Linked DNA regions of Nordella sp. HKS 07. Each later gene encodes a partner of the first gene's protein in a complex. Links are inferred from orthologs where the notes say so. Each region holds a gene or a part of one and is shown on either strand. Other genes may lie near its edges. The genes, in order: dnaG and G5V57_RS24750.

The links.
Region 2: the proteins of dnaG (region 1) and G5V57_RS24750 are in contact, whole or in part, in a crystal structure (PDB 2R6A), measured with the Geobacillus stearothermophilus proteins. The link is inferred for Nordella sp. HKS 07 from one-to-one orthologs. Residues at the interface, in WP_049624496.1 of Geobacillus stearothermophilus: Lys456, Leu457, Leu458, Pro459, Ala460, Asn463, Ala464, Leu467, Leu535, Leu536, Ile537, Ala538, Gln544, Glu545, Asp548, Tyr549, His552; in WP_033016901.1 of Geobacillus stearothermophilus: Ser13, Glu15, Ala16, Gln18, Glu91, Leu92, Asp94, Ala95, Val96, Pro97, Thr98, Ala99, Ala100, Asn101, Tyr104, Tyr105, Ile108.

Annotation. Positions count from the first base shown.
Region 1 is NZ_CP049258.1:118,953-133,364, reverse strand. Bases 11,481-14,412 are described here. They hold dnaG (DNA primase), read left to right. Parts: upstream 11,481-11,931; coding sequence 11,932-13,893; downstream 13,894-14,412. Other genes in these bases: rpoD (RNA polymerase sigma factor RpoD), read left to right, coding at 14,051-14,412; G5V57_RS00530 (DUF4126 domain-containing protein), read left to right, coding at 11,481-11,714. In the rest of the region: G5V57_RS00600 (SCO family protein), read left to right, coding at 1-302; G5V57_RS00595 (CorA family divalent cation transporter), read right to left, coding at 303-1,298; carA (glutamine-hydrolyzing carbamoyl-phosphate synthase small subunit), read right to left, coding at 1,577-2,812; G5V57_RS00585 (GatB/YqeY domain-containing protein), read left to right, coding at 2,927-3,388; G5V57_RS00580 (prephenate dehydrogenase/arogenate dehydrogenase family protein), read left to right, coding at 3,596-4,432; G5V57_RS00570 (PfkB family carbohydrate kinase), read right to left, coding at 4,949-5,863; G5V57_RS00565 (SIS domain-containing protein), read right to left, coding at 5,923-6,429; G5V57_RS00560 (orotidine 5'-phosphate decarboxylase / HUMPS family protein), read right to left, coding at 6,414-7,073; G5V57_RS00555 (RNA polymerase sigma factor), read right to left, coding at 7,323-8,561; G5V57_RS00550 (YciI family protein), read right to left, coding at 8,558-8,905; G5V57_RS00545 (organic hydroperoxide resistance protein), read right to left, coding at 9,196-9,615; G5V57_RS00540 (DMT family transporter), read right to left, coding at 9,652-10,548; G5V57_RS00535 (hypothetical protein), read right to left, coding at 10,545-10,799; more of G5V57_RS00530, read left to right, coding at 11,121-11,480. UniProt on the Escherichia coli protein: RNA polymerase that catalyzes the synthesis of short RNA molecules used as primers for DNA polymerase during DNA replication.
Region 2 is NZ_CP049258.1:5,256,214-5,270,612, reverse strand. Bases 5,881-8,799 are described here. They hold G5V57_RS24750 (replicative DNA helicase), read left to right. Parts: upstream 5,881-6,549; coding sequence 6,550-8,049; downstream 8,050-8,799. Other genes in these bases: G5V57_RS24745 (MFS transporter), read left to right, coding at 8,297-8,799; ubiG (bifunctional 2-polyprenyl-6-hydroxyphenol methylase/3-demethylubiquinol 3-O-methyltransferase UbiG), read left to right, coding at 5,881-6,418. Also shown: G5V57_RS34925 (amidohydrolase family protein), read left to right, coding at 1-11; G5V57_RS24785 (DUF4432 family protein), read left to right, coding at 42-1,142; G5V57_RS24780 (succinylglutamate desuccinylase/aspartoacylase family protein), read left to right, coding at 1,139-2,152; G5V57_RS24775 (threonine/serine dehydratase), read left to right, coding at 2,149-3,090; G5V57_RS24770 (Gfo/Idh/MocA family protein), read left to right, coding at 3,090-4,031; G5V57_RS24765 (SDR family oxidoreductase), read left to right, coding at 4,034-4,780; G5V57_RS24760 (isoprenylcysteine carboxylmethyltransferase family protein), read left to right, coding at 4,851-5,705; more of ubiG, read left to right, coding at 5,702-5,880; more of G5V57_RS24745, read left to right, coding at 8,800-9,469; alr (alanine racemase), read left to right, coding at 9,531-10,706; G5V57_RS24735 (ABC transporter permease), read left to right, coding at 10,703-11,476; G5V57_RS24730 (ABC transporter ATP-binding protein), read left to right, coding at 11,481-12,257; G5V57_RS35370 (amidohydrolase family protein), read left to right, coding at 12,534-13,085; G5V57_RS24725 (amidohydrolase), read left to right, coding at 12,979-14,205; G5V57_RS24720 (beta-N-acetylhexosaminidase), read right to left, coding at 14,212-14,399. UniProt on the Escherichia coli protein: The main replicative DNA helicase, it participates in initiation and elongation during chromosome replication. Travels ahead of the DNA replisome, separating dsDNA into templates for DNA synthesis.

The DNA.
Region 1 (14,412 bases):
AGGTCTTCTTCGTCACCGTCGATCCCGAGCGCGATACGCTCGACTTCATGACGAACTATCTGACGAGCTTCGATCCGCGCATTATCGGGCTCAGACCAAGTCCCGAGGAGCTTGCTCAGATCGCCAAGTTCTATCGCGTCTTCTATGAGAAAGTGCCGACGAGCGACGGCGGTTACACGATGAACCACACGGCGCTCGTCTATCTCATGGACCGCGAGGGCAGGTTCTTCGGCACGCTCGATTACGAGGAGACACCGGAGATGCGATTGACCAAACTGAAACGCCTTCTGAAAGACGGCTGATCATTTCCGATCAAGGTAACGAAGGAAGAGCCAGGTGCCGGCGGAAGAGAGCAGAGCGGCGGCGGTCGCGAACCAGAAGCCGCCATGCATTCCCGACCAGGGGATTCCTTCGAGATTCATGCCGAACAGGCCGCCGACGAGAGTAGGCGGCAGGAAGAGGGCGGTGAGGACGGAGAGGCGGTAAAGCTGCCGGTTGGTCTCGGAGGCGAGCTTGGCGTCGATCTCGTCGTGGAAGAGACGGGCGCGCTGCTCGATCTGCTCGAATTCCTGGTCGAGATGGGCGTGGAGATCGAGCAGGTCGGAAAGATCGGCGGGAAAGCGCGGGACCGCGCGTTGCGTATCGGCGAGCACGCGGCGCAGGCTGCGCTGCTGACGGTGCAGCATGGCGGCCTCACGGCGCACGATCACGGCGCGCCGGCGCTCATCGGTGACGCGCTCGTCGAGCACGCGGTCCTCGATGAGCTCGATCTCGGCGGCGAGGTCATGCAGCACGCTTTCGATGCCTTGCGCATAATGGATGAAGAAGGCGAGCAGCAATTGCGCGGGCGATGAAACGGGCCGTCCCGCCTCGAGATGGCGGCGGACGAGCTCGGCCGAACGCACCGGCTTCGCCCGCATCGTGACGAGTATGCCCTCGGCGAGAAGAAACTGCAGACGACAGGTCTCGTGCGTCTCGCCGGTGAAGTCGCGGCGGAGATCGGCGACGCTGCCGGCGGCGTCGGCGGGGAAACATTCGATGAGCTGATAGGCGGGGATGTGCTCGATGAAATCGATGGCGGGCGACGAGAAGCGGCCCGATCGGGCGAGCCAGCGGGCGCAGCGCTGGTCGATGGAATTGAGATGGATCCAGAGCCACTGGCCCTCGGGACTCGAAAGTGCTGGATCGATGTCGGTCTCGATGAGCCGCCTTGCCGACCCGTCAGGGCCGAAGCGGTAGGCGCAGACGAAGCCCGGCACATCGGCGGGCGAGACGAGGGACTGGGTATTGTCCGGCATCGCTTCTGAAGCACATGCCTGTGTGACAGTCATGTAACGGTGCAGGTCGAGATGCAGGGATTTGCAGGAGTGTTTGCAGCGGAATTTACAGCGGATTTGCAGGGATTTGCAGGGAATTCGGCGAGAAGAGGGGAGTCCTCAAAGCCATCCGGCGGCGTGCACCGTGGCATTTCCAACCTGGTTTGGCCCACGGTTGCAAGAGGGGGCGAACGGCGATGAGTGCGCCGGACATTCTCATAGGGTCTGTCGGCGCTCCATCTCTTTTCTCGGTCCCATGCTCAGCCCTTCGCCTTGTCCATCTGCTCGACGAAGCGCTTGAAGAGATAGTGGCTGTCCTGAGGGCCGGGCGAGGCTTCCGGGTGATACTGCACCGAGAACACCGGCTTGCCTTCGATGGCGATGCCGCAATTGGAGCCGTCGAAAAGCGAGACATGGGTCTCGACCACGCCTTGGGGCAGCGTCTCGCGATCCACGGTGAAGCCGTGATTCATCGAGGTGATCTCGACCTTGCCGGTGGTGAAGTCCTTGACCGGATGATTGGCGCCGTGATGGCCCTGATGCATCTTGCGCGTCCTGGCGCCGAGCGCCAGCGCCAGCATCTGATGGCCAAGGCAGATGCCGAAGACGGGCTTGCCGGAGGAGACGAGCTTCTTGATCTCAGGGACCGCATATTCGCCGGTGGCTTCCGGATCGCCGGGGCCGTTCGACAGGAAGATGCCGTCCGGATTCATGGCCAGGATATCCTCGGCCTGGGCGGTGGCCGGCACGACGGTCACCTCGCAGCCGGCAGCCGTGAGGCAGCGCAGGATATTGCGCTTGAGCCCGTAATCGACGGCGACGACCCTGTGGCTGGCGCCATTGGTATGCTGGTAACCCGCCTTCCAGTCCCAGGTCGTCTCGTCCCAGTCCAAACGCTGGGTCAGCGACACGTCCTTGGCGAGATCCATGCCGACCAGGCCCGGCCATTCGGCCGCCATGGCCTTGAGTTTCTTCAGATCGAACTTGCCCTTGGCGTTGTAGGCGATGACGCCGTTGGGCATGCCCTTCTCGCGGATGAGATTGGTCAAGGCACGGGTGTCGATACCGGACAGGCCAACAATGCCCCGGGCCTTCAGCCACTGGCTGAAATGGCGGTGGCTGCGGTAATTGGCGGGGTCGGTGACGGACGCCTTGACGACGCAGCCGCGCACGCCCGAGGTGGCGGCGAGGTTGGTCGTCTCGATGTCGTCCTCATTGGTGCCGACATTGCCGATATGGGGGAAGGTGAAGGTGACGATCTGGCCAGCATAGGAGGGATCGGTCAGGACCTCCTGGTAGCCGGTCATCGCCGTGTTGAAGCAGACTTCACCGACGGCGTCGCCCTCGGCGCCGAATCCCTGGCCCTCGATGACGGTGCCATCGGCCAGAACCAGGAGCCCGGTAATACGCGGCGTCTCCCAGTCCGAGAAGGACGGGCGCGCAGGTTTCTTCGCCGCCCTCGGTTTCACCGGACGGGCAGGGGCTTTCTTGGCCATGGACTCGCATCTCCTGAATTTGCGTTCTCTTATTGGCCCGGGCCGGGGCCGTCAAGGTTGCGCCGCCGGCTGTCCCGGCGTATCTCAAACCCTTTCACCGGTAAGGATATTCCCATGGGCCTGCGCGACCAGATCAATGACAGCCTGAAAGAGGCGATGAAATCGGGCGACAAAAGGCGCGTCTCGACGCTGCGCCTCGTCAATTCCGCCATCAAGGACCGCGACATCCTGAACCGCACGGCCGGACCCGACGCCGGCGTCAATGACGCGCAGATCGTCGAGGTCATGGCCAAGATGGTCAAACAGCGCCAGGAGAGCCTGGAGATCTATGAAAAGGCCGGGCGCGACGAGCTTGCCGCCCAGGAGCGCGAGGAGATCGCGATCATCCAGGACTACATGCCGAAGCAGCTTTCGGACGAGGAAGTGAAGGCGGCGATCGCCCAGGTCATCAAGGACACAGGCGCCACGTCGATCAAGGACATGGGCAAGGTGATGGGCGCGCTCAAGGCCAAATATTCGGGCCAGATCGATTTCGGCAAGGCCGGCGGCGTGATCAAGGGGCTTTTGGGGAGTTGAACTCGACGCGCTCCAGAGACGTCATTGACACCGACGGCACGGTTCGCTATCCGCACATCATGACCAGGACCCTTTTCGTCACCGGAATGTATTACGCGCCGCTTCATTAGCGGCGGGGTGCTTTGTCGTCCTTCAACCGCTGCTTGGCCAGCGGTTGTGTTCCGGTAGACAGCTCTGGCTCGGCAGCCTGCCAGCGGAGCTTTCCGAATGCCTGCCCTCCAAGATGCGTCACATCGGCCTCATCGCCGACTTTCGCTTGGCCTCATCGGCTTCGGCGCCTTCGGGCGTCTGGCCGCCTGCCACCTTTCGCCCCATTTCGCTCTCCATGTTTTCGATCCAGCCTTTGCCGGGAGCGCGGGACTGGCCGAGACGGCCGGGTGTCAGATTGTGGTGATCGCTGTTCCCGTTGCGCGCATGGCGGACACGATAAGGGCCATCGCCCCCCATGTCAGACCCGGCGCGTTGGTTCTCGACGTCGGATCGGTGAAGGTCGAGCCTGCGCGTCTCATGCGAGAGCTGCTTCCGCCCTATGTCGACATTGTTGCGACGCACCCGCTGTTCGGACCACAAAGCGCCCGCAGCGGCGTGCGAGGCCTCAAGATCGCGCTTTGCCCGGTAAGGGGACGCAGTCACAGGCGCGTCGCCGCTTTCCTTCAGATCGCGCTCGGACTCAAGGTGGTCACAACGACGCCTGATGTACATGATCGGGACGCCGCCCTTTCGCAGGGGTTGACCCATCTCATCGCGAAGGTGCTCGTCAAAATGGAGCCGTTGCCGGATCTGATCACGACGCGCAGCTTCGATCTGCTTTACGAGGCTGTCGAGATGGTACGCCACGACCCGCCCGAACTATTCGATGCGATCGAGCGCCTGAACCCCTATGCCCTGGAGGTGCGGCGCCGCTTCTTCGATCTTGCCTCGGCTCTCGACGCCGACTTGCATCAATCCCCAGTTGAACTCCGCCGTCCGCCTTTGGCGAGGAGAAGCGGTGACCTTCGCGCTTTGAGCGGCGTGTCGGGAAACATCAGCCCGCCACCGGCATGAGCAGAGGTCGTGGCTGACCGATTTTCCCCTTCGCCCGTTTGCCTTGCGGGAGAAGGTGCCCGAAGGGCGGATGAGGGTGTTGGTCAATCGGGCGGCAGCTTGGCTAGCGCGGGATGCGAAAAAGTGGATACCGGTTTTTCGCAAGAATCCCGCGCTAACATATAAGAATCGATCACGTTTATGAGTTTGGGTTGATTCAACCCAAACTCATCGTGATCTAGGGAATGCTGTCGAGTGAATTTATGACCGTGAAGGCGCTGCCCGCGCAGGCCCAACCACAAACGGGACTCCGCGGATGTCTAGTTGCGGCGCAGACTGGGCGCCTGGGTCAGGCATTTCGACTCAATGACGCGCGTTATCATTGCCTTAAGGAACACCCTCATCCGGCCTTCGGCCACTGAAGGCCTTCGCTTGCGCTCCGGCGCTCGTCGCTCAAAAAGGTCCACTGGACCTTTTTGTCAGCTTCGCTACCGCGTCTCGCCCCGCAGGCGGGAGAAGGGAAGCATGAGAGAGCGCTCAACCCTGGGCTTTCAGACGCATTTCCGGTAGGACCAGGCCGCCGCCGGCATGAGCACAGGTCGCGGCGGCGACCTGCATCGCTTCGGTCAAGCACAGACGCCAGTCTTCGGCATTGCCAGGCATGCCCTGGCGCAGGATGAAGGCGATCACCGTGGCGAGCGTCGCATCGCCGGCGCCCATCGTGTCGACGATTGGTTTCATCGGCGCGGCGACCGGAACCGAGACCGACAGGCCGGAACGGGTGTGGAGGCTTGCGCCTTCACTGCCATGTGTGAGCAGCAGCGCTTCGACGCCGAGGCCGAAGAGGCGGCCGATGGCGGCGTCACGATCGCCGTCATAAAACAAGCCCGCGTCCTCGTCGCTGAGCTTGACGAGCGCGGCTTTGGCCATCGCACGCTCGGCGCCGGCGCGATAGGCGGCCATGTCGTGAATGAGGCGTGGACGCGGATTGGGATCGACGACGATCAGGCCTATTGCAGGAGAGAGTGCTTCGACCAGAGCATCGGTCTGACTCGTATCGTCGAAGGGGAAGGAATTGACCGCAATCGAGGCGGCGTTTTCGATCGCGATCATCACGTCTTCGGTGAAGGCGATGCGGCGACGATACATTTCGGGCGTGAATTCGTAAGTCGGCTCGCCATTGCGCCGGCGTGAAAAGGCCACACCGGTGAAATCGACATTGGGCGCGTTGAAGATGCGCACCCCTTCCTCACGCAGATAGCGCTCGATCAGGAACCCGTAGCGGTCGAGGCCGAAGCGCGTCACCAATTGCGAAGCGAGCCCCAGCCGCGCGAGGCCGACAGCGAGATTGAGCCCCGCCCCGCCTGGGAAATTCTCGACATTGCCGGGCGAAAGCTCGACCGCGTCGATGATGCCGTCGCCGATGCTGAGGACGGCAGGCGTTTCAATCATTTCCCTTCTCCCGCTTGCGGGAGAAGGGAAATTTCGTGGGCGAGTGAATTAGCATTGCCTCACTGCAGGTTGGTGTGGCGATGCAGCATGATCTTGTGCGCGTCCGGCATTTCGCGCGCGAGGCTCAATATGACGCCGTCGAGCAGCAGGAGACAGGATTGCTCGAAGAGGCTGCCGCCGAACTGCTCGGTCGTCTCGACCGGGACGGCGAGCACGATATCGGCGATGCCGGCAAGCGCGCCTTTGGGTTTATGGGTCAGCGTCACGACCTTCGCACCTTCCTCTTTCGCGATGCGGGCGAAGCCGACGCTGACCGGCGTTTCGCCCGAGCCCGATATGACGAGCAGCGCATCACCTTTGCGGATCGATGGGGCGGAGACTTCGCCGACGAAATGCACCGTGCGACCAATATGCATGAAACGCATCGCCGCCATCTGGGCGACGAGCCCGGAACGGCCTTGGCCTGAGAAGAACCAGCGCTGCCCGGGATCGCCGAAGGCGCCAACCACCTTCGTGAAGGCGCCGGCGTCGATACGGGCGAGGAGCTCCGCTATTTCCTGTCCCACGGCCAGCCACGGCCGGGATCGGGCAGTCTGTCGCGGATCCATTGTAACACCTCTTTCGGATTGGCGGCCTCGGTGATGGCGCTGCCGACGACGACGATCTCAGGATTGACGGCGATCACCGCATCGAGCGTCGCAGGGCCGATGCCGCCGGCGAGCGATACGCGGAAGCCTTTGTCGTGCACCTGCCGCACCGCATCGATATGCGCGGTCGATGTGTTGCCGGCGAGGCGGGCATCGGTCGGCGAATGGACGGCGACATAGCCGAAGTTTTCCGGAAAGGATGCGCCCTTGGGCAGCAGCTCCGCTTTGCCGGATTCGGTGATGGTGTCGACGATGACCGTCGCGCCGAAGAATTGCGCGCGCCGGCCGACTGTCTCATGGGTCGCGGTGGAGGCGCAGGAGAGCACCGTCATGAAGGCGGCGCCGGCGCCGAACACCATATCCGCCTCGAACTGGCCGCCATCGACGGTCTTGGTGTCGGCGAGCACCAGCACATCGGGGCAGAGCTCGCGCGCGGTGGTGATGGCCGCAACGCCGAAGCGCTTCAGAAGCGGCGTGCCGATCTCGATGATATCGGCATAGGGCTTGACCAAAGGCAGGAGGGAGAGATGTTCGGGCTTGTCGAAGGCGATCTGCAAGAGCACGTGTTTCCCCCAAGGCCATTCTTATTTTGAAGAGTTAAAGCGTGAGATCAATTCGTCCCGTCACCCTCACCCTGAGGTGCGACCCCGGCCTTGAGCCGGGGTAGCCTCGAAGGGTGTCATGAAGCATTCTGGCTCTATCCTGATGGATGCTTCGAGGGCTGCTTCGCGGCCACCTCAGCATGAGAGATTTTGAGAGGTTTATGTCCGAAATCATCAAGCACCAAGGGTTAGGACAAAACCGGCCGTGGCTCAAGCCATGACACGCTTGCGGCGCTCTTCCAGGAAATCCCTGACCGCCGGATCGGCTTCGAGGCCGATGGCGCGCAAATAGGCGTCATTGGCGGCCGCTTTGTCGGACAGGCGCGCCAGGAGATCGGCGCGCGCCGCCCAATAAGGCTGGTAGTCGGCGAGGCGCTTGTCCTGCGCCAAGGCATCGAGCACTTCGAGGCCTTCCTGGGCGCCGCGTGTTTCCGCAATGATGACAGCACGATTGAGTGCCACGACGGGCGAGCGGGTGAGTTCGTAAAGCCGGTCATAAAGCCGCTCGAGCGCAGCCCAATCGGCGCGGCCGGTGCGCCTCCTGATCGCATGGGCCGACTGGATCGCCGCTTCGAGCTGATAACGCCCGATGCAACGGAATGTGCTGGCCCTGGAGAGGAGGGCATCGGCCTCCTCGATCATGCCGCTGCGCCAGCGGGCCGGATCCTGCTCCATCAGCGGAATGAAGCGTCCGAAATCGTCACGGCGGGCGAGGCGGCGCGCGTCGATATGGAGCAGCAGCGCCAGGAGGCCCAGTGCTTCGGGCTCCTCCGGCAAAAGTTCGACAATGAGGCGGGCGAGCCAGATGGCCTCATCGGCGAGGCCTTTCCTCTGAGCATCAGCGCCCATCGGATCGGCCCAGCCGGCACTGAAGGTGGCGTAGGCGGCGGCCAGCACCGCCTCGAGGCGCTCGGGCAATTCATCGCGCGCGGGGATGCGGAAGGGAATGCCGGCATCCTTGATCTTGGCCTTGGCGCGCACCAGGCGCTGGCTCATCGTGGCGGGCGCGATCAGAAATGCCCGGGCGATATTTGCCGCATCGAAGCCCAGCACGGTCTGCAGGATGAGCGGTGCGCGCATGCGGACATCGATCGCCGGATGGGCGCAGGCGAACATCAGGCTGAGCCGTTCATCCGGTATGTCATGCGGCGCCTCGCGCAGCTCTTCCGAAAGCAGCGTCAGATGATCGATGCCCCGCTCGGCTGTCATGGCGCGCCGCGCCTGATCGACCAGCTGCCGCCTTGCGACGGTGAGGAGCCAAGCTTCCGGGCTGTCCGGAATGCCGCTTTTCGGCCAGCGGCTAAGCGCCTCGAGAAAGGAAAACGCGAGAGCGTCCTCGGCCTTGGCGACATCACGCGTGCGGGCCGAGAGATAGGCGACCAGCTTGCCGTAGCTCGCCCGCGCGACATGCTCGACGGCGGCAGGCGACAGGCTGGCCGCATCGCTCATTTGGGGGGCGGCATCGACCACAGCGGACGGACCTCGACGCTGCCTTGCGTGGCCCCGGGACAGCGCGCCGCCCATTTCAGGGCTGAATCGAGGTCGGGCACATCGATGATGTAGAAGCCGCCCAATTGCTCCTTGGAGTCGGCATAGGGTCCGTCGAGGACCGACGTCTCGCCGTTCACCTGGCGCACCGTGGAAGCGGTTTCGACCGGCTGCAGGCGGTCGCCGCCGGCCAGCACGCCGGCGCCCATCAAGGCCTGCGTATAGGCGATGTAAGGGGCGGACATGTCAGTGTCCGTCTTCTTGAAGCGGCTTTCGTCACGATAGAGCAAAAGCATGTATTTCATGGTTCGTCTCCTGAGGGCTTCAGTGGCGATCGGCTCGATCGCTGAACCATAGTCGTTTGGGCAGAAGTCCGATCGACATCGGAAACGAGATTTTTGATCTCCCCTCGCTCTCTAGCTTTCCCCCTCTCCCGCTTGCTTGCGGGAGAGGGTGCCCAATAGGGCGGGTGAGGGTGTCGGCTGGGATATCGTGCTCTATGAGATTCCGATCACTCGGCGAGATACACCCTCATCCGGCCTTCGGCCACCTTCTCCCGCAAGCGGGAGAAGGGGAGGTATGGGCGAGAGCCCGGTCACACGACCGTGGTCGTGACCTGGACATTGCCCTTGGTGGCGTGGCTGTAGGGGCACACGACATGGGCCTTCTTGACGAGGTCCTCGGCCTTCGCCTTGTCGATGCCCGGCAGGCTCACTTCGAGCGCCACGACGAGGCCGAAGCCCTGCTTGTCGTCACGTTCGCCGATGCCGACATTGGCCGACACTTTCGCCGCGTCGGAGATTTTCACATTCTCCTTGCCGGCCACGAATTTGAGCGCGCCCAGATAGCAGGCGGAATAGCCGACCGAGAACAGCTGCTCCGGATTCGTGCCGGTGCCGGAGCCGCCCATCTCCTTGGGCAGCGTCAGCTTGACGTCGATCTTGCCGTCATCGGTGCGGCCTTGTCCGTCGCGACCGCCGGTTGCGCTGCCATGAGCGGTGTAAAGTGCTTTCATCTTCGGGACCTCCTTGAAATGGGGACGGGGACTATCTCACGCCGACCGGCGGCTCGCAATCGCGACGCCGATCGCGGCGATGCCCATGCCGAGCCAGGCCAAGGGCGGCATCGCTTCGCCGAGGATCGGCCAGGCCATCAGCGTCGCGACCGGTGGCACAAGATAAAAGAGAGACGAAACGCGCGAGACCTCGCCGGCCCGGATCATCGCCAGCAGCAAGGTCATCGAGATCAGCGAATTGGCGATCACAAGATAGGCGAAGGACGCGTAGAATTCCGGCGAGGTCCAGTCGACGGCGAGCGTTTCGGTGGCGAGCGCCAGGGGCAAGGTGCTGGCGAGGCCTGCCACATATTGGACCATGTTCGACACGATCGGATGATGGCTGACACCGAAGCGCTTCTCCCACAAGGTGCCGGCTGTGATGCCGATGAGCGCGCCGATGGAGCACAGGATGCCGAAGATGCTTTCCGCCTTGACCGCCGACTGGCCGAGAATAACGGTGGCCGCGCCGGCGAGCCCGAGGACGAGGCCCAGCCAGCGCAGCGCGCTGACGCGTTCACGCGCGAAGTAGGGCGCGATCAGTCCGACCAGGATCGGCTGCAGGCAGACGATGATGGCGACGGTGCCGGCGGACGCACCTGCATTGAAGGCGAGATAGCAGAGGCCGAAATAGACGCCCTGGATCAGGAAGCCGACAAAAGCGATGTGGAACCATTGCGCCGGCTTCGTCGGCCAGGCGGGCTTCATGGCGATGGCGAAGGGCGCCAGGATGATCAGCACGGCGGCGTAGCGCAAAGCGAGGAAGGTCAGCGGCTCGGCATGCAGGATGCCGAGCTTGGCGATGCTGTAGCCGCCCGACCAGAGAACGAGAAAGATGGCGGGCGCGAGCAGCAGCCAGAGCGGGCGGCCCGACGCAGAGGATGTCTCATTCATGAAGGGCGCACCGCGATATGGTCGGCATAGACGCTGTTGGAATATTCCGCCAACTGGAGCGCGAGCCGGGCCTGCTCGTCACAGGCCGCGACTTCGGCCGCAACACCGAAATCGGCGCCGACCTGTTTCAGATCATTGTCATGCCAGCCGAGTCTCTGCATGCGCCATGGTCGCAGAGCGGCGCTCGGCAAGCCAGAGCAGGGAGCGGGCGGATAGCATGCGCCCGCCGCATGGGTCGTGGGGTCGCACATTCACGCATCTCATGACGAATGCGCTTCTACCCTCGGCCACACAGGTGCGAGGATAACGCAATGTCCCTCCGCCGCGCGCAGCGCGGGGAGGGTGTCCGCCCACAGGGCGGACGGGTGCGGGCTCGCCGCCGACACGTGTTCATCAATTAGTCTGAACAGCTTGCAATCATCTTGCTTGAAAGATCTCGCTTGCGGAGAGACCCCACCCGTCGCGCGTTCCGCGCGCCACCCTCCCGCGCTTCGCGCGGCGGAGGGAGGATTGGTGTGCATGCATTCGGATCTGAGACTCACTATATTGTCGGCGGTTGAGGAGTGATGGCCATGACACCTTTCGATTACGCGGTTTCGATCGCCCTCGGCGTCGGGCTCGCCTCGGGGGTGGGCTTCCGGGTCTTCCTGCCGCTTCTCATCACCAGCGTCGCCGCCTATGGCGGATATATTCCGATCAGTGACGGCTTCGCCTGGCTCGCGAGCCCGGCCGCCGTGATCATGCTGGGTGTCGCCGCGCTCGCCGAGATTCTCGCTTTCTATATTCCGGGCGTCGACAATCTGCTCGACACGATCGCCACACCTACGGCCCTGGTGGCCGGCACGCTGGTTTCCGCCGCCGTGATGGCGGATCTGCCCCCTTTGGTGAAATGGACGGCCGCCGTCATCGCGGGTGGCGGTGCGGCCGGCATCACGCAAGGTGTCACCGCCTTCATCCGGGCCAATTCCACCGTCTTCACCGGCGGGCTCGGCAATCCGGTGGTGGCGACCGGGGAACTGGGCGGGGCGGCGCTGGTGTCGTTGCTGGCGCTGGCCGTGCCCTTCGTGGCGCTCGGCGTCGTGATCCTGTTCTGCTGGTTCGCGGTGATGACGATTCGCAGGTTGCTACGACGTCAGCCCAAGCCTGAAATCCAGGGAAGTGGGTAGCGTCTTCCCTCGTTGCCCTTACGAAAGCCGGGGCCGTTTCAATACGCACAAAACGGCTGGTGCTGGTCGTGTGGCAGGAATTTAGTGAGCCCCGGCTTTTGCCAGGGCGACGATCTATCTGGTTTCTCCCTTTGTTCGCCGCTTTTATGTTGAAAGGCTGTGCATGGGCGGATTTGGCTTAACGCTTCGCCCCGACATATGTGGTCATTGGTAGGCTATGAGATTTTCCCCCACCTTCCTCGACGAGATCAGGGCCCGCGTGTCGGCGTCCACGGTGGTGGGCCGGCATGTGCAATGGGACCGGCGCAAGTCCAATCCGGGCCGGGGCGATTTCTGGGGCTGCTGTCCCTTCCACAATGAGAAGACGGCCTCCTTCCATGTCGAGGATCGAAAAGGGCGTTATCACTGCTTCGGCTGCAAGGCGTCGGGCGACATCTTCACCTTCCTCACCGAAAAGGAAGGGGTGAGCTTCCCGGAAGCCGTCGAAAGACTGGCGCAGGAAGCCGGCCTGCCGATGCCCAATGTGTCGGAAGATGATGAGCGGCGCGAAAAGCTGCGCACCAGTCTTTATGACGTGATGGAACTCGCGGCGAAGTTCTTCGAGGAGATGCTGCAATCGGCCAAAGGCGCCAAAGCGCGCGGCTATCTTGCCGATCGCGGCCTCACTGCCGCCATCCAGCAGGAATTCCGCTTGGGCTACGGACCCGACGACCGATCCGCCTTGCGCAGCCACCTCGCGGACAAGGGCGTGACCGTCGAGCAGATGGCGGAAGCAGGCCTCGTCGTCACTGGTGAGGATATCCCGGTCGCCTATGACCGCTTCCGCGACCGGGTGATGTTCCCGATCCGCGATCCGCGGGGGAGGGTGATCGCCTTTGGCGGCCGGGCGCTGTCCAAGGATGCGCTCGCGAAATATCTCAATTCGCCCGAGACGGCGCTCTTTCACAAGGGCTTCGTCCTCTACAATCTCGACAAAGCGCGCGCACTCGCCCACCAGGCGGGCGAGATCATCGCGGTCGAGGGCTATATGGATGCGATCGCGCTGCATCGCGCCGGGATCGGCCATGTGGTGGCGCCGCTCGGGACCGCGCTCACCACCGACCAATTGGCCCTCCTGTGGCGGATCGCGCCGTCTCCCACCCTCTGCTTCGATGGTGATGCGGCGGGGCTCAAGGCCGCCTATCGGGCGCTCGATCTGGCGCTGCCGCTCCTCAAGCCCGGCCATTCGCTCAAATTCGCGCTGCTGCCGGAAGGCCAGGACCCGGACGACCTCCTCAAGCACGAGGGCGCCGAGGCCCTGAAAAACGTGATCGCCGAGGCCCGACCGCTCGCCGAAGTGCTGTGGAACCGCGAGGCCGATCAGGCCCGGATCGATACGCCGGACGGGCGCGCCTCCTTCGAGGTGAGGCTCACGAGCCTGGTGCGCGAGATCGGCGATGAGACGGTGCGCAAATATTATGGCGAGGATTTCAAGGCGAAACTCGCCCGGCATCTGGCCCCCCAGGGCGGGCCCTCTCAGCGCGCCTTCGGCCGGGGACGGGGCAAAAATGCGCTGCCAAAGCCCCTTGTTCAGGCGCGGCGGGGGCCCCGGGCCCGGCCGCTCCCGCATGATTATTCCGCTCCCGCCAGCGCCGGCTTGCGGTCGAGCCCGCTGGCGCAACGCAGCAGCCAGCATGAGCAGGAGCGCCGGGAGCGGCTTTTACTCCTGGCAATTATCAATCATCCCGAGCTTCTGCATGATTTCCTGGATGATTATGCCGCAGCGGAATTCGTTTCACACGAGCTTGACTCGCTCAAGCGGCAAATCATAGATATGGCCGCCCTGAGAGAAGGTCTTGACGGATCGTCTCTCAAGGACCACCTGAACGATAAAGGTTTCGGCCCGGTTGTGGCCCGCCTTGAAAGCCAGGCTGTACGTCTGAACGAATGGTTCCTGAACCCCGGTGCTGCGTCTGCGGACGCCCGGACAGCGCTTCGTCAGATGTTCGCCCTGCACAGGAAAAGCGTAACTCTGGATCGGGAGCTCAAGGCTGCCGAGGCACAATTCGCCGCCGATCCGACGGAGGAGAGGCTCGTCGCGCTCAATCAGATCCGCGAAGAGCTGGCATCCCACGTCGGAATGGAAGCCCATATCGAAGGGTTTGGCGAGGCCTCGGGGCGCAGCGCGAACGCTGTCTAGGGATGTACATCGATCAGGCGCGATCGGAGGGAACCGATATCCGTCCGAAGCGCGTGGGGTAAGGTTAGGAACGGGTTAACGGGCCGGCGGGTACAACCTCGCACGGCCCCGAATCAGTTGAGACGAGAAGGATAGGCGACGCATGGCCCGAGCCCAGATGCGCGAACCGCAGACCGAAGAAAACGAAGCCCAGCCCGCAGCCGAAGAGCAGGAAGCCCAGGAGACTCCGGGCGAGGGCCAGGATTCCCCCGTTCTCGATCTCACCGATGCGGCCGTCAAGCGCATGATCCGGGCTGCCAAGCAGCGCGGTTATGTGACGCTCGACGAGCTCAATTCCGTCCTCCCCTCCGAGGAGACGAGCCCCGAGCAGATCGAAGACATCATGTCGATGCTCAACGAGATGGGCATCAATGTCGTCGAGAGCGAGGAAGAGGGCAACGACACCGTCAAGACGGCCAAGGACGAGGAAGAGCCTTCCGAGAATCTTCCCATCAAGGTCGAGGCCGAGAAGCTGCCGGC
Region 2 (14,399 bases), 5.1 Mb from region 1 along the record:
ACACGGCATGATCGCCTTCCCGCCCGGATATCAGACGCTCCATGTCACCTGACCCTGTCATCATCCCCTTTCGGCCCGAGCATTTCACCCGGGCGTCCGCTGTGGTTGCGGAGCATGCAGGCATGACCGCCACCGCCTTCCTCTATGGCAGCGGCGTCGCCGGACTCACGATCGCCAATGACGCGGGCCAGCTCGATCTGCTGCCCTTCCACGGCCAGCAGATCTGGGATGCCACATTCTTCGGGCGCCGCCTCACCATGGGCTCGATGTTCGACGAACCGGTCGCCACCCAGGACTATCTCTCCAATTACGGCGCGTTCTTCATCCATTGCGGTGTCACCGCCATGGGTAATCCGGGGCCGGGCGATACGCATCCGCTGCACGGCGAGCTTCCGAATGCGATTTATCAAGAGGCTCATCTCATCGTCGGCCGGGACGAGCGCGGGCCCTATATGGCGCTTTCCGGCAGCTACCGTCATCGGGTCGCGTTCACGCATAATTACGTAGCGGTGCCCGTCATCAAGCTCGGCGCGAAGGGCGGGCGCATCCGCGCCACTTTGTCCGTCCGCAACATGAAACAAGGGCCGATGGAGCTGATGTATCTGGCTCACATCAATTTCCGGCCGATCGACAGCGCGGCGCTCATCGACACGGCGCCCGATGATCCACGTCATATGCGGGTCCGCGCCACCTTGCCGGGCAATGCCACGCCCTCGGCGCGCCATCGCCAGCTTCTGGACGCCACCCTCGCCGATCCCGCCCGGCATCGGCAGATCCGACCGGGCGAAGCAATCGATCCCGAGCTTGTTTTCTCGCTCGACTGCCGCGCCGACGAGACAGGATGGGCGCACAGCATGCAGCTGCTTCCCGATGGCTCGGCCGATTTCGTGAGCCATCGTCCACAGCAACTCGATCGTGGCGTGCGCTGGATCAGCCGCAGCGGCGACCAGGATGCCCTCGGATTGATGCTGCCGGCCACCGCCGATCCCAACGGCTATACGGCGGAGAAGGCCAATGGCCGTCTGCGCATATTGGCGCCGCAGGATGAATATCATTGCGAGATGGCGTTTGGGGCATTGGCGCCGGATGAAGCGCAAAGCCTCAGGCAATCCATCGAAACGATCAGAAAGAGGACAACATGACAGGCGCTGCCGGCTTTACCACGATCGACTTCGACCGGCCCGGCAAGCAGACCGGATTCGTCAACATCCCCCATTCGCCGCATGACGATGCCTGGGGCGTCACACGCATCCCGCTCTGCGTCATCAGCAACGGCAAGGGGCCGACGGTCATCATCGAAGGCGGCAATCATGGCGATGAATATGAAGGCCCGATCACCATCTGCGAGCTGATCCGCGATCTCGATCCGAAGGAGATCCAGGGCCGCCTCATCCTGCTGCCGACGATCAATGTGCATGCTGTCATGGCCGGGCGGCGCACCTCGCCGGTCGACGGACTCAATTTCAACCGCACCTTCCCCGGCGATCCCAAGGGCACGATCACCCAGCAGATCTCGGCCTATATGACACGCGAGATCTTCCCGCGCGGCGATGCCTTCCTCGACCTTCACTCCGGCGGCTCCTCGCTCGACATCCTCCCCAGCGCCATCGTCGAGCCGACCGACAATCCCGATCTGCTCCGGCGCAATATCGCGGCGGCGCTCGCCTTCGACGCGCCGCTCGCCGTCGTCATCAGCAATCACGGCGACACACGTACCGCGACGGCGGCCGCCTGCCATGCCGGCCTCGTCACCGTCGGTACCGAGATGGGCGGCGGTGGCACCGTCTCGCTCGAAGGCCTCGCCATCTGCCGCCGGGGCGTGCGCAATGTGCTGGCGCATCTGGGTGTCCTGCCCCAGGCCAAGAAGCCGGAACCCCGGCCCGACAGGCGTATCCTGGATCTCGCCGGCAACAAGGCGCATGTCTATGCGACGATGGACGGCGTCTTCGAGCCCTCCCATCCCAATGGTCAGAAGGTGAAAGCCGGCGAAGAGGCGGGGCGCATCCATTGCCTGTGGGACCCGACGCGCCCGCCCGACCTGCTCCACTATCAAGCCGACGGCATCCTCTATGGGCGCCGCCAGCCCGGCCGGGTGAAGCCCGGCAATTGCTGCCTGGTGGTGGCCTCGCTCTATGAAGGAGACCTGTCATAATCAGCATCCAGGATATCGAGGCGGCGCGCACCCGCATCGCCCCCCATATCCGGCGCACGCCCGTGCTGGCGCTGGATCAGCTTCAGTCCTCCCTGAGCGGCGCGCCGAAGGTGACGCTCAAGCTCGAATGCCTGCAGGTGACGGGCTCGTTCAAGGCGCGCGGCGCGATGAACCGGCTTCTCGGCGCCGGCAAGGACGAGATCAAAGGCGGCATCACCACGGCCTCGGGCGGAAATCACGGCCTCGCGGTGGCGCGCACCGCCTTCGCGGCCAAGGTGCCGGCGACCATCTTCGTCCCGTCGAATGTCTCGCCCGCCAAGGTCGCCAAGATGAAGGCCTGGAACGCCAAGGTCGAGATCGTCGGCGACGAATGGAGCCAATCCAACCAGGCGGCGCATGACTATGCGGCGAAAACGGGAGCGGCCTATTTCCATCCCTTCGCCGACCCGCTCGTCGTCGCTGGGCAAGGTACGCTCGGCCTCGAGATCCTCGACGACCTTCCCGATATCGATGCGATTCTCATCGCCATTGGCGGCGGCGGGCTCATTTCCGGTCTTGGCACGGCGCTGAAGGCGAAGCGGCCCGACATTCGCATCATCGGCATCGAGCCCACAGGCTCGCCGACGCTCAAGGCCAGTCTCGATGCCGGCCATGTGGTGACGCTTTCCGAAGTGACCTCACGGGTGCCGACCATGAGCTGCCGGCGCACCGACGAGCGCATCTATGAAACCGTCCGCGCCACGGTCGACGACATCGTGCTCGTCAGCGATGAGGAGATGGCGGAGGCCTCGTGTTTCCTGTGGTTCGAAATGGGCATCGCCGCCGATCTCTCAGGCGCCGCCTCGATCGCCGCTTTGCGCCAGAACCTGCCACAGCTCAAGGGCGCCAGGCATGTCTGCGCACTGGTCTGCGGCGCCGGGCCCGAGGGAACCGTGTAATGGCGGTAAAGCTCGCCCTCGCCGGCGCCGGACTCTTCGGCCAGGAGCATTTGAGCGTCATCGCTCGTATCCCGGATGCGCAAGTCGTGGCCATCGCCGATCGCAATGAGACGGCCGCCAGGACGGCCGCCGAGCGCCATGGCGTCAAGGACTGGGGCGGCGACATCATCGACCTGTTGCGGCACACCAGGCCCGATGGCGTCATCATCGCCTCGCCGGGCCAGACGCATGTGCCGCTGGCGCTCGCGGCCCTTGAGCTCGGCATTCCGGCGCTCGTCGAAAAGCCCATGGCCATGACGGCGTCGCAAGCCCTTCCCCTGGTCGAGGCAGACGCGCGCGGCCCGGCCTTCGTGCTGCCCGGGCATGTGCTGCGTTTCTCCGCGCCTCATCGCCGGATCGCCGATATCATCGGATCGGGCGAGATCGGCCGCGTGCTCTCCTTCAGCGCCAGGCGTCACCGCGACGACAGCCATGCGGTGCGCTATCCCGACATAGATCCCATCATGATGACGATGATCCACGACATCGATCTCGCTTTATGGATGACGGGCGGCACGGCCAGGGACGTTCACGCTTGGCGGAGCCCGGACGGCGCGCAGCGATCGCAAACCATGGTGACGGCCAAAGGCGACACGGGCGCCGTCTGGTCGCTCGCCACCTCCTGGACCTATCCGGGCGAGGCCGCGCCCGATCGCATCGAGATCGTGGCTGAGCGCGGCGGCATCGACTTCGAGACCGGCACCTATATCCGCCAGTATGGCGACAAGCCGCGTAGCATCGACCTCGCCGAGCTGGGGCCGGACGATTCCCTTCTCAACGAGGTGTCCTATTTCGTCCACTGTATCCGCGCCGGAGAGCGCCCCAGCGTCGTCACCGCGCGCGATGCCTTGGCCGGCCTCGAGATCGCCGGAGCGGCTCTTTCATCACTCGGGAGGGAATAGCCATGACAGAGGAACGCCCGCTCGCCGGACGCATCGCGCTGGTCACCGGAGCGACACGCGGACTCGGCCGGGCGATCGCGCTCAAGCTCGCCCGCGACGGCGCGCATGTGGGCGTGCTTGGACGCAATGAGGCGCATGGCTCCGCCGTCGTGCGCGAGATCGAGGCCGCCAACGGACAGGCTTTCTTCACCCGCCTCGATGTCCGCGATTTCGCGGCGACGGAGCGCGTGGTCGGCGATACCGTGAGCCGCCTCGGCCGGCTCGACATCGTCATCGCCAATGCCGGCATCGGCACGATCGGACCGGTCGAGAGCGCCGATCCCGAAGACTGGCGCCAGATGATGGACGTCAATTTCCACGGCGCCGCTCACACCATCAAGGCCGCGTTGAGACCTATGCTGGCCCAGGCGCGCGGCGACTTCGTCGCCATCGCGTCTTCGGCCGGCACGACCGGCTATGCCGACTGGTCGGGCTATTGCGCCAGCAAATGGGCGGTGATGGGTTTCATGGAATGCCTCGGACGGGAAATGGTCTCGCGTGGCATCCGTGTATCGACCGTCTGCCCGGGCAGTGTCGACACGCCCTTCTGGGATATTCTCAATGTAGATCTCCATCCGGCGGGATCGGAAAGCCGCAGCGGCATGATGTCGTCGGATGATGTGGCGGAAGTGGTGCTGCTGCAATTGCGCCTGCCGCCCGGCGTGGTGCTCAAGAATACCCTGATGTTCCCCGCCAATGAGTGGCATTGACGCCCTGCGCATCCAAGCTTGATACTCAGGCATCTACGGAATAGCGTGCGGCCTGGGGCGTAGGGGAGGAATGATCATCAATCCACCGGCGCGCCGGATAGAGCATCGGACCGAAAAGTGCGAAGCGGCTTTCGGAGAATCCGATGCGCAGATCAAAGATATAAAGCGCCTTGGCGTTCCCGCCAGATCGTCAGGCGCTCGAGTCATTGCGGCCTGCTACGGATTGCTGTGCCACAGCCTGTTCATCGCGGCTGTCGCGGCGATGATCGTCATGATGTATCACGGCATGAGCCGGTCCTTCGGAGATCTGGCGGAGCCGTATGGTTCCATCGCGAACGGCATGCTTCTCCTTCAGTTTCCCATCGCGCATTCCCTGCTGCTGACGCGCGGCGGCAATCGTTTCATGCGCCATTTGGCGCCGGCCGGATTGGGCGCCGACCTCTCGACAACAACCTATGCCGCGATTGCGTCGCTGCAAGTACTGGCGCTCTTCCTCTTATGGTCGCCGAGCGGAATCATCTGGTGGCGGGCGGAAGGCCCCCTGCTCGTCGCCTTGTGCTGCGCCTATGCCGCTGCCTGGCTGAGCCTCCTTAAAGCCATCGTCGATGCCGGCTTCGCGCTGCAAGTGGGGCTTCTCGGCTGGTATTCGATCGCCAGGGGCATCGCCGTGCGCTACCCGCCGATGCCGCGGACGGGACTTTTCAGATTTTGCCGACAGCCCATCTATGTCGCCTTCGCCGCCACCTTGTGGACGGTTCCGACCTGGACGCCCGACCAGCTCACGGTTGCCGGCGTGCTCACGCTCTACTGCCTCATCGGGCCGCTCTTCAAGGAAGCGCGCTTCAAAGCGCGTTTCGGTGATCAGTTTGAAGCCTACCGCCGGCATGTGCCATACTGGCTTCCCTTCCGTCGCAACAGAAAATGAAGCACTCCCCCGATCCGGCCCGCAACGATCTGTCGATCTACGACACCTTTGCATCGAGCTGGTGGACGGGCGAGACCCGCTGGCTCCGGCTTCTGCAGAACATGGTGCCGGCGCGGCTTTCCTATTTCACACCGATCGTCGGGGACTGGCGCGGCAAGTCGGTGCTCGATCTCGGCTGCGGCGGCGGCTTCATGTCGGAAGCCCTGGCGCAACGCGGCGCTCATGTCATCGGCGTCGATCCTTCAGCACCCGCCATTGCCATCGCCAAAAATCATGCGGAAGCCACGGGCCTCCCCATCGACTATCGCGTCGGGGCGGGCGAGAGCCTGCCGGTTGCCGACAACTCGCTCGATATCGTGCTCTGCGTCGATGTGCTGGAGCATGTGCGCGATCTCGACGCGGTCATCGGCGAGATCCGTCGCGTGCTGAAGCCGGGTGGTCTCTTCCTGTTTGACACGATCAACCGCAACTGGCTGGCCAGGCTGGTCGTGGTGACTTTGGGCGAGAGCGTTCTCCGCCTCCTGCCGCCGGGAACCCATGATCCAGCCCTGTTCATCACCCCGGCCGAGCTCAAGGCCAAGCTGGAACGGCATGATTTCGCCGTGGCGCCACTTGCCGGTTTCGGTCCATGCGGACTCAACCGGCGATTCGACCTCACCTTCGGTTCCCTCCCGACTACCTCGATCACCTATATCGGGCATGCGCGCGGCTGATTTGTCAAAGTTACAAGGGGATATGAGCGAATCACCTGATTTTGAAAATCAGCATTTCCCCTGGCTGTGGATAGCGCGCATAATCGCCAATAGATTCGCCCTTTGACACCGGCAATCGCTATCAAAGACTCATGAACGCACAAAACACCGCCCGGGTGGTCGAGCCCGAACAGGAAACCGACTCCTACCGCACGCCTCCGCATAATCTCGAGGCGGAACAGGCGCTGCTCGGCGCCATCCTGGTCAATAATGAGGCCTGCGACCGGGTCTCGGCCTTCCTCGACCCGTCGCATTTCTTCGAGGCGGTGCATGCGCGCATCTACGAGGCGGCCGCGACGCTCATCCGTGCCGGCAAGCTCGCCTCTCCGGTGACGCTCAAGACCTATTTCGAGCGCGACGAGACGCTGAAGGAGATCGGCGGCCCGGTCTATCTCGCCCGTCTTGCCGCCGCGGCGACCACCATCATCAATGCCGAGGAATACGGCCGCGCCATCTATGAGCTGGCGCAACGCCGCAAGCTCATCGACATCGGCTCCGAGATCGTCAACAACTCCTTCGACACGCCGGTCGACCTGACCGCGAAAGATCTCATCGAGACGGCCGAACAGAGCCTCTATGAGATCGCCGAGACCGGCAAATACGGCCAAGGCTTCCAGCTATTCGGCCGGGCGCTCACCGAAGCCGTCGACATGGCCGCCAGCGCCTATCAGCGCGACGGCGGCCTTTCAGGCATTTCGGCGGGCTTGCGCGATCTCGACGAGAAGATGGGCGGCCTGCAGGCGTCGGATCTCATCATCCTCGCGGCGCGCCCTGCCATGGGCAAGACCTCGCTCGCCACCAACATCGCCTACTACGTCGCCAAGTCCTACAAGGCCGATCATCAGCCGGACGGCACAGTGCGCATTCTCGACGGCGGCGTCGTCGGCTTCTTTTCACTCGAAATGTCGCAGGAACAATTGGCGACGCGTATCATCGCCGAGCAATCCGCCATCTCCTCGGAACGCATCCGCCGCGGCAAGATCACCGAGGACGAATTCCATCGCATCGTCGAGGTGTCGCGCGAATTGTCGACATTGCCGCTCTATATCGACGCGACCGGCGGCCTCACCATCGCGCAGGTCGCGGCGCGCGCCCGGCGCCTGAAACGGCAGCGGGGCCTGGGCCTCCTCATCGTCGACTATCTCCAACTCCTTGCCGGCTCCGCCAAGCGCGCCTCTGAAGGCCGCGTCCAGGAAGTCACCGAGATCACCGTCGGACTCAAGGCACTGGCCAAGGAGCTCAAGGTACCGATCATCGCCCTCTCCCAGCTCTCGCGTCAGGTGGAGAACCGCGACGACAAGCGCCCGCAGCTCGCCGACTTGCGCGAATCCGGCTCGATCGAACAGGACGCCGACGTCGTGATGTTCATCTACCGCGAGGAATACTATCTCGGCCGCACCGAGCCCCGGCCCAATACGCCTGAGCATTTCGAGTGGCAGGAGACGATGAACCGGGTGACCGGCGTCGCCGAGCTCATCATCGCCAAGCAGCGCCACGGCCCCACCGGCATCGTCGAACTGCAATTCGACGCCTCGCTCACCAAGTTCCAGGATCTGGTCAAGTCCGACCACCTGCCCGAGCAATTCAACTAGCCAGGCCCCATGCGGTTATGCTCTCCGTCAGTTTCCCTTCTCCTGTTGCAAGGCCTTGCTCAGAGGTCGGAAGGATGAAGCCTGGCCGGTCACATACCTCCGCGGTCATGGCGATCTGACCATCCTCGCCGAAGCCGAGCTGCAATAGGTCCTGGTTTAAGTGGACTTCATCGCTTGTCCGGAAGTGGACGTACCGCATGTGGCCGATCGCAGCCATAGTCGGCCCATCATCTACCGGGCTGAATCCATGCGCGCATCGCACGCTTATTTCCTCTTTGTCGGCACGCTCCTCACCGCCGCCGGCTATGGCGCGACCTTTCTGCTCACTGAGCATTTCCGCGCCCTGGGCGGCAGCGAGATCGACACCAGCACGACGCTCGGGGGCGCGATGGCGGGCACGCTTATCGGCGTGCCGCTGGTCGGCTGGTATGCGAAGAAGCTCAAGGCGGCGCGCATGGGCGCCATGGGCGCCGTCTCGGTGGCGGCGGGCTATGGCTTTCTGGCGCTCCTCACGACATTGACGCCGCTCATCGCGCTGGCCGGCTTCCTGATCGGGCTTGGCTGGGGCATCTTCTATCTCGCCGGGCCCATGGCGCTCTCGGAGCGCGTCACCGATCAGGATCGCGGCTTCTGGTTCACCCGCTTCGGCGCCTTCCAGATGGCGGGCATCGGCTTCAGCCCGATCGTGGCGGCGGCGCTCGTCGAGCATCTCGGTCTCTCAACCAGAGGCGCTTTCGGCGTGATCGCCGGCGCCACGCTCGTCGCCGCCGTCCTGCTCCTCACCTTCGAAGCCTTGTCGCCGCAAGCTTCCCAGGCGCGGGCGCAGACCAGCAACTGGATGCGCGCGCTGCCGGCGCTTCTCTCCTCGCGCGCGATCTATCCGATCCTCATGGTGGGGCTCGGCGCCTGCGTGTTCAGCGGCATGCTTACTTTCCAGTCGTCGTTGGTGCGCGGCACCGGCCTCGAGGCCGGCACCTTTTTCGCCGCCTATGCCGTCACCGTGGTGGTGGCGCGCTTCGTCCTGGCGCCGATGATCAACCGCGCCGATGGCGATCGCGCGTCCGTCGTTCTCCTGGCGCTGATGATCCTCGGCGTCGTGACCGCCTTCGGCCTTGTCTATGGGGTGCCGGTCCAGATCGCGAGCGCCATCCTGCTCGGCCTCGGCTATGGCCTCGTCTACACAGTCATCCAGACACAGGCCGTCAATGACGCGCCGCCTGAGCACCGCAGCGCCGCCTTGACCTGGTTCGTCATCGCCTATTTCTTCGGCATTTTCGGCTTTCCGGTGCTTGGCGGCTGGCTGATCGTGACGGTCGGCATAGCGGGCTTTCTCGCCGCCGTGCTGGCCTTCGCCGTCGCGGAAATGGCGCTGGCGCTGCTGCGCGGGCGCCAGACCACACGTAAACCCGTCAGCGCGTGATTAACGCGTCTGACCGATATATCCTTGCATCCCCGGCCGTTTGACGCTTTATGCGCAGGCGATGAGCTCGTTCAACGCCCATATCAGCGGGCCGCCCACCGATCTGGCCGGCGCCGTTCTGACGGTCGATCTCACCGCCATCCAGGAAAACTGGAAGCGGCTTGCCGCCAGGGCCGCCCCGGCCGAATGCGGGGCCGCGGTCAAAGGCAATGCCTATGGTCTGGGCGTCGAGCAGGTCGCGGTAGCGCTGTGGGCGGCAGGTTGCCGCACCTTCTTCGTGGCGCGGCCAATGGAGGGCGGCGAGCTCAGGTCAATCCTGCCGCGCGAGGCCGTCATCTATGTGCTGGACGGCCTGTTTCCGGGCCAGGCCGAATTCTATGCGCGCGAGGATCTGCGCCCCGCTCTCATCACCGTCGAAGAGGCACGCGAATGGGCGGCCTTCGGCACCGAATATGGCCGCAACCTCCCCTGCGCCATCCATGTCGATACCGGCATCAACCGCCTGGGCTTTTCAGGTCCGGCCTTCGAGGCGTTGCTCGGCGACAATGAGATCAGCGCCCGGCTCAATCTCACCTTGCTGATGAGCCATCTCGCTTGTGCCGACGAGCCGGGCCATCCGCTCAATGGCCGCCAGAATGCCGCCTTTTCGGCGTTGCGCCGGCGCCTGCCCGGCATTCCGGCGAGCCTCGCCAATTCGAGCGGCATCTTCCTCGGTCCCGACTACACCCATGACATGGTGCGCCCCGGCATCGCGCTCTATGGCGGCAATCCGGTGGCGCCGGCGGCCAATCCGATGCTGCCGGTCGCGCATCTTCAGGGCACCGTGTTGCAGCTGCGCGAAATCGAGGCCGGCGAAAGCGTCGGCTACGGCGCCACCTGGCGGGCCACGCGGCCGACTCGTATCGCGATATTGGGCGCCGGCTACAAGGACGGCGTGCCGCGCTCCTTGAGCTCGCGGGCCACCAACGGCCCGGCCCAGGTCTATATCGCCGACCGCCGTTGTCCGGTGATCGGGCGCGTTTCGATGGACATGATGGCGGTCGACGTGACGCAGGTGCCGGTAGATCTGTGCAGGCGCGGAACAAGAGCGGAACTCATCGGCCGTAATATTGCCATCGATGAAACGGCAGAATGGGCTGGCACCATCTCCTATGAACTCCTCACCCGTTTAGGTCAGCGCTTCACCCGTCTATATTCAGGGGCCGAATCGCACCTCTCCAAGGCTCCCCTATCGTGAACTTCCTCGCCAATCTGGGCCGCGTCGTGCTGGCCCTCCTCACCGAGATCGGCAGCACTGTCCTTTTCATCAAGGATGCGCTGGTGCAGGGCCTGACGCCCACTATCTATGTGCGCCAGATTTTCGAGCAGATGCTCAAGATTGGCTATAACTCGCTGCCTGTCGTAGGCCTTACCGCCTTCTTCACCGGCGGCGCTCTCGCGCTGCAGATCTATCTCGGCGGCTCGCGCTTCAACGCCGAAAGCCTCGTTTCGACCATCGTGGCGCTCGGCATCACCCGTGAGCTGGGGCCCGTGCTCGCCGGTCTCATGGTGGCGGGCCGCGTCGGCGCCTCGATCGCCGCCGAGCTCGGCACCATGCGGGTCACCGAGCAGATCGATGCTCTGACGACGCTCGCGACCAACCCGTTCAAATATCTCGTCGGCCCGCGCATCCTCGCCGGCGTCATTACCTTGCCGATCCTGGTCTTCATTGCCGATATCATCGGCATCATGGGCGGCTATGTCATCGGCACCCGCTCGCTCGGCTTCAACTCCTTCGCCTATATCAAGAGCACGGCAGACTTCCTGCAATTCGGCGACGTGATGTCGGGTCTCATCAAGGCGGCGGTGTTCGGCTTCATCATCACGCTGATGGGCTGCTATCACGGCTTTCATTCGAAAGGCGGCGCGCAAGGTGTCGGCCGCGCCACCACCAATGCGGTGGTAAGCTCGGCGATCCTTATCCTCGCCGCCAATTTCGTCCTCACCTCGCTGTTGTTCTCGGAGTGATCTGATGGACGAGACCGACTACATAGTCCTCAAGGACGTCCGCAAGGCCTTCGGACCGAAGAAGGTCCTCAACGGCATCAATCTCACCGTGCCGAAAGCCCAGTCGCTGGTCGTCATCGGCGGTTCGGGCACCGGCAAGTCGGTGATGATCAAGTCCATCCTCGGCATCGTGCGTCCGGATTCGGGCTCGATCAGCATCGGCGGCAAGGAAGTCACCGGCCTCACCGGCAAGGACCGGGACGCCTTCCTGCAGCGCTTCGGCATGCTGTTCCAGGGGGGCGCTCTCTTCGACTCCCTCCCCGTCTGGGAGAATGTCGCTTTCGGCCTCATCCAGGGCCGCAACATGCCGCGCAAGCAGGCGCGGGATATCGCGATGGAGAAACTGCGGCAGGTGGGGCTCGGCCCCGAAGTGGGTCAGCTCCACCCGGCGGAACTGTCGGGCGGCATGCAGAAACGCGTCGGCCTCGCCCGCGCCATCGCCGCCGACCCCGAGATCATCTTCTTCGACGAGCCGACCACCGGCCTCGATCCGATCATGGCGGACGTCATCAACAACCTGATCGTCGACTGCGTGGAGCGTCTCGGCGCCACCACCATCTCGATCACCCACGACATGGCGTCGGCCCGCAAGATCGCTGACCGCATCGCCATGATCCACAAGGGCGAGATCATCTGGCAGGGCCCGGCGAGCTCGGTCGACGAGAGCGGCAACGCCTCTGTCGACCAGTTCATCCACGGCCGCGCCGAAGGGCCGATCCAGATGGAAATCTTGAAGGCTTAGGGGTCTCCCCAACTCGTCATGGCCGGGCTAAGAGGCAAAAAGAAGGGCCGCGCGAGCGGCCCTTCCCGTGAGATGCGTTGGTCAGCATCCCGATCCGGATAACGTCAGGAAAGGCAAGGAGCCTCCGCTGCGACCCGCACGAGCGTGACAAACGCAGTGAACTCACTCGACATCGGATCACCTCCTTTCGATTGTTGAAACCAGCCATAGTGTGGGGTCTTGCTATAAGAATATCAAGCGGGCAATTTCGAGCCCCTTTTTCAGCCAGGACGGACTATGCCGACAGCCGATATCATCATCACCAATGCCAAAATCCTGACCATGGACAAGGCGTTGCCGCGCGCTGAAGCGCTGGCGATCGCCGGGAACCGGCTGCTCGCGGTCGGAAGGCAGGACGATATCGCGGGGCTCAAGGCCCCGCATACGCGGGTGATCGATGCGCGCGGCAAGACGGTGCTTCCCGGCATGATCGAGAGCCATATGCATATCTTCATGGGCTCGGTCGAGCTCGACAGCCTCATGGTCACGGGACTCGAAGGCATCGAGGCCCTGACCCGGGCGGTGCGTGCTTATTCGGCCAAGCGCCCCGACGACAAGATCATCGTCGCCAATGGCGCGAACTACATGACCATCCGGCCGACCGGCATCATCACCCGCCAGGATCTCGACCAGGTCCTGCCCGACCGCCCCCTTCATCCTGTGCTGCTTCGACCATCACACCGTGTGGGCCAATACCGCGGCGCTGAAAGCGGCGGGCATCCTCCACGGCAAGGCCCTCCCGCCCGGCAACGAAATCGTCATGGGGGCGGACGGGCTCGCCGCCGGTGAGCTCAAGGAGCCGGCGGCCTATGGCCCCGTCTTCGCGCTCACCCCGACCCAGGGGCGCGAGTCGCTCGGGATGACCACCGGTGAGAATCCGGTGCCGCCGGCGAGCGAGGGGGACCGGCGCGCCGACATGGCGGCCCTCAAGCGCGGCCTCAAATACTGCGCCTCGCTCGGCATCACCTCCATCCACAACATGGACGGCAATTATTATCAGCTCGAGCTGCTCGACGCGCTGCGCCAGGAAGGCGATCTCGTCTGCCGCGTGCAGGTGCCCTGGCATCAGAAGAACTTCTTCGCCACCGAGCGCGTCGACGAGGCGGTCGAGATGCGGGCGCGCTACAATGACGACATGCTCTATTCGGGCCGCGTCAAGATCTTCATGGACGGTGTGATCGAATCCATGACGGCGCTGATGCTCGACGACTATCCCAACCATCCGGGCGAGCGCGGCTTCGCGCTTTTCACGGCCGACCAGTTCAACGAGGTCGCGGCGCGCGCCGACCGGAACGGGCTGCAGATCAGCGTGCATGCGATCGGCGATGCCGCGGTGAGGCGCACGCTCGATGGTTATGAGTTTGCGCGGAAGGTGAACGGCACGCGCGACTCCCGCCATCGCATCGAGCATATCGAGGTGATCGATCCCGCCGATATTCCGCGGCTCAAAGAATTGGGCGTCGTCGCCTCGCTGCAGCCGATAGTGGGTCTCGGCGTTCCGGGCGTGCCGGAAGAGCCCTGCCGCGAGCGCATCGGGAAGAAGCTGCCTTATTCCTATGCCTGGCAGACTTTGCGCGAAGCCGGCGCCCATATCAGTTTCTCCTCCGACTGGCCGATCTCGCCGCTCGATCCGTTGCAGGGCATGCAGTCGGCGATGACGCAGTCGCCGATCGCCCCCGACTGCCCACCACAGCGCCAGAGCTTCATGGACGCGGCCGCCGCCTTCACGTCCGACAGCGCCTATACCGAGTTCGCCGAAGCCAAGAAGGGCCGCCTCGTCGAGGGGCTTCTTGCTGATGTGGTGGTCTATGATGGCGACCTCGAAACGACGCGGGCGGAGGACTTGGCCAGGATCAAGCCCGCCGTCACCATTTGCGACGGACGCGTGACTTTCGAAGCGGACGTTTGACAAGCCTCATCGCGGATAGAGCGCCGGCATCAGCCCGGCCAATGCCCTGAAACGCGGCCAGGACTTCGCCTCGCTCTTCGTCCAGCCCGTCTCGGCCATCGCCGATATCCGCGGGAAGACGAGACGGTTGAAGACGCGCCGGTCGGTCATCGGCTCCGACCAGATGCAGGTCTGGACACCCAGCAGATGACGCT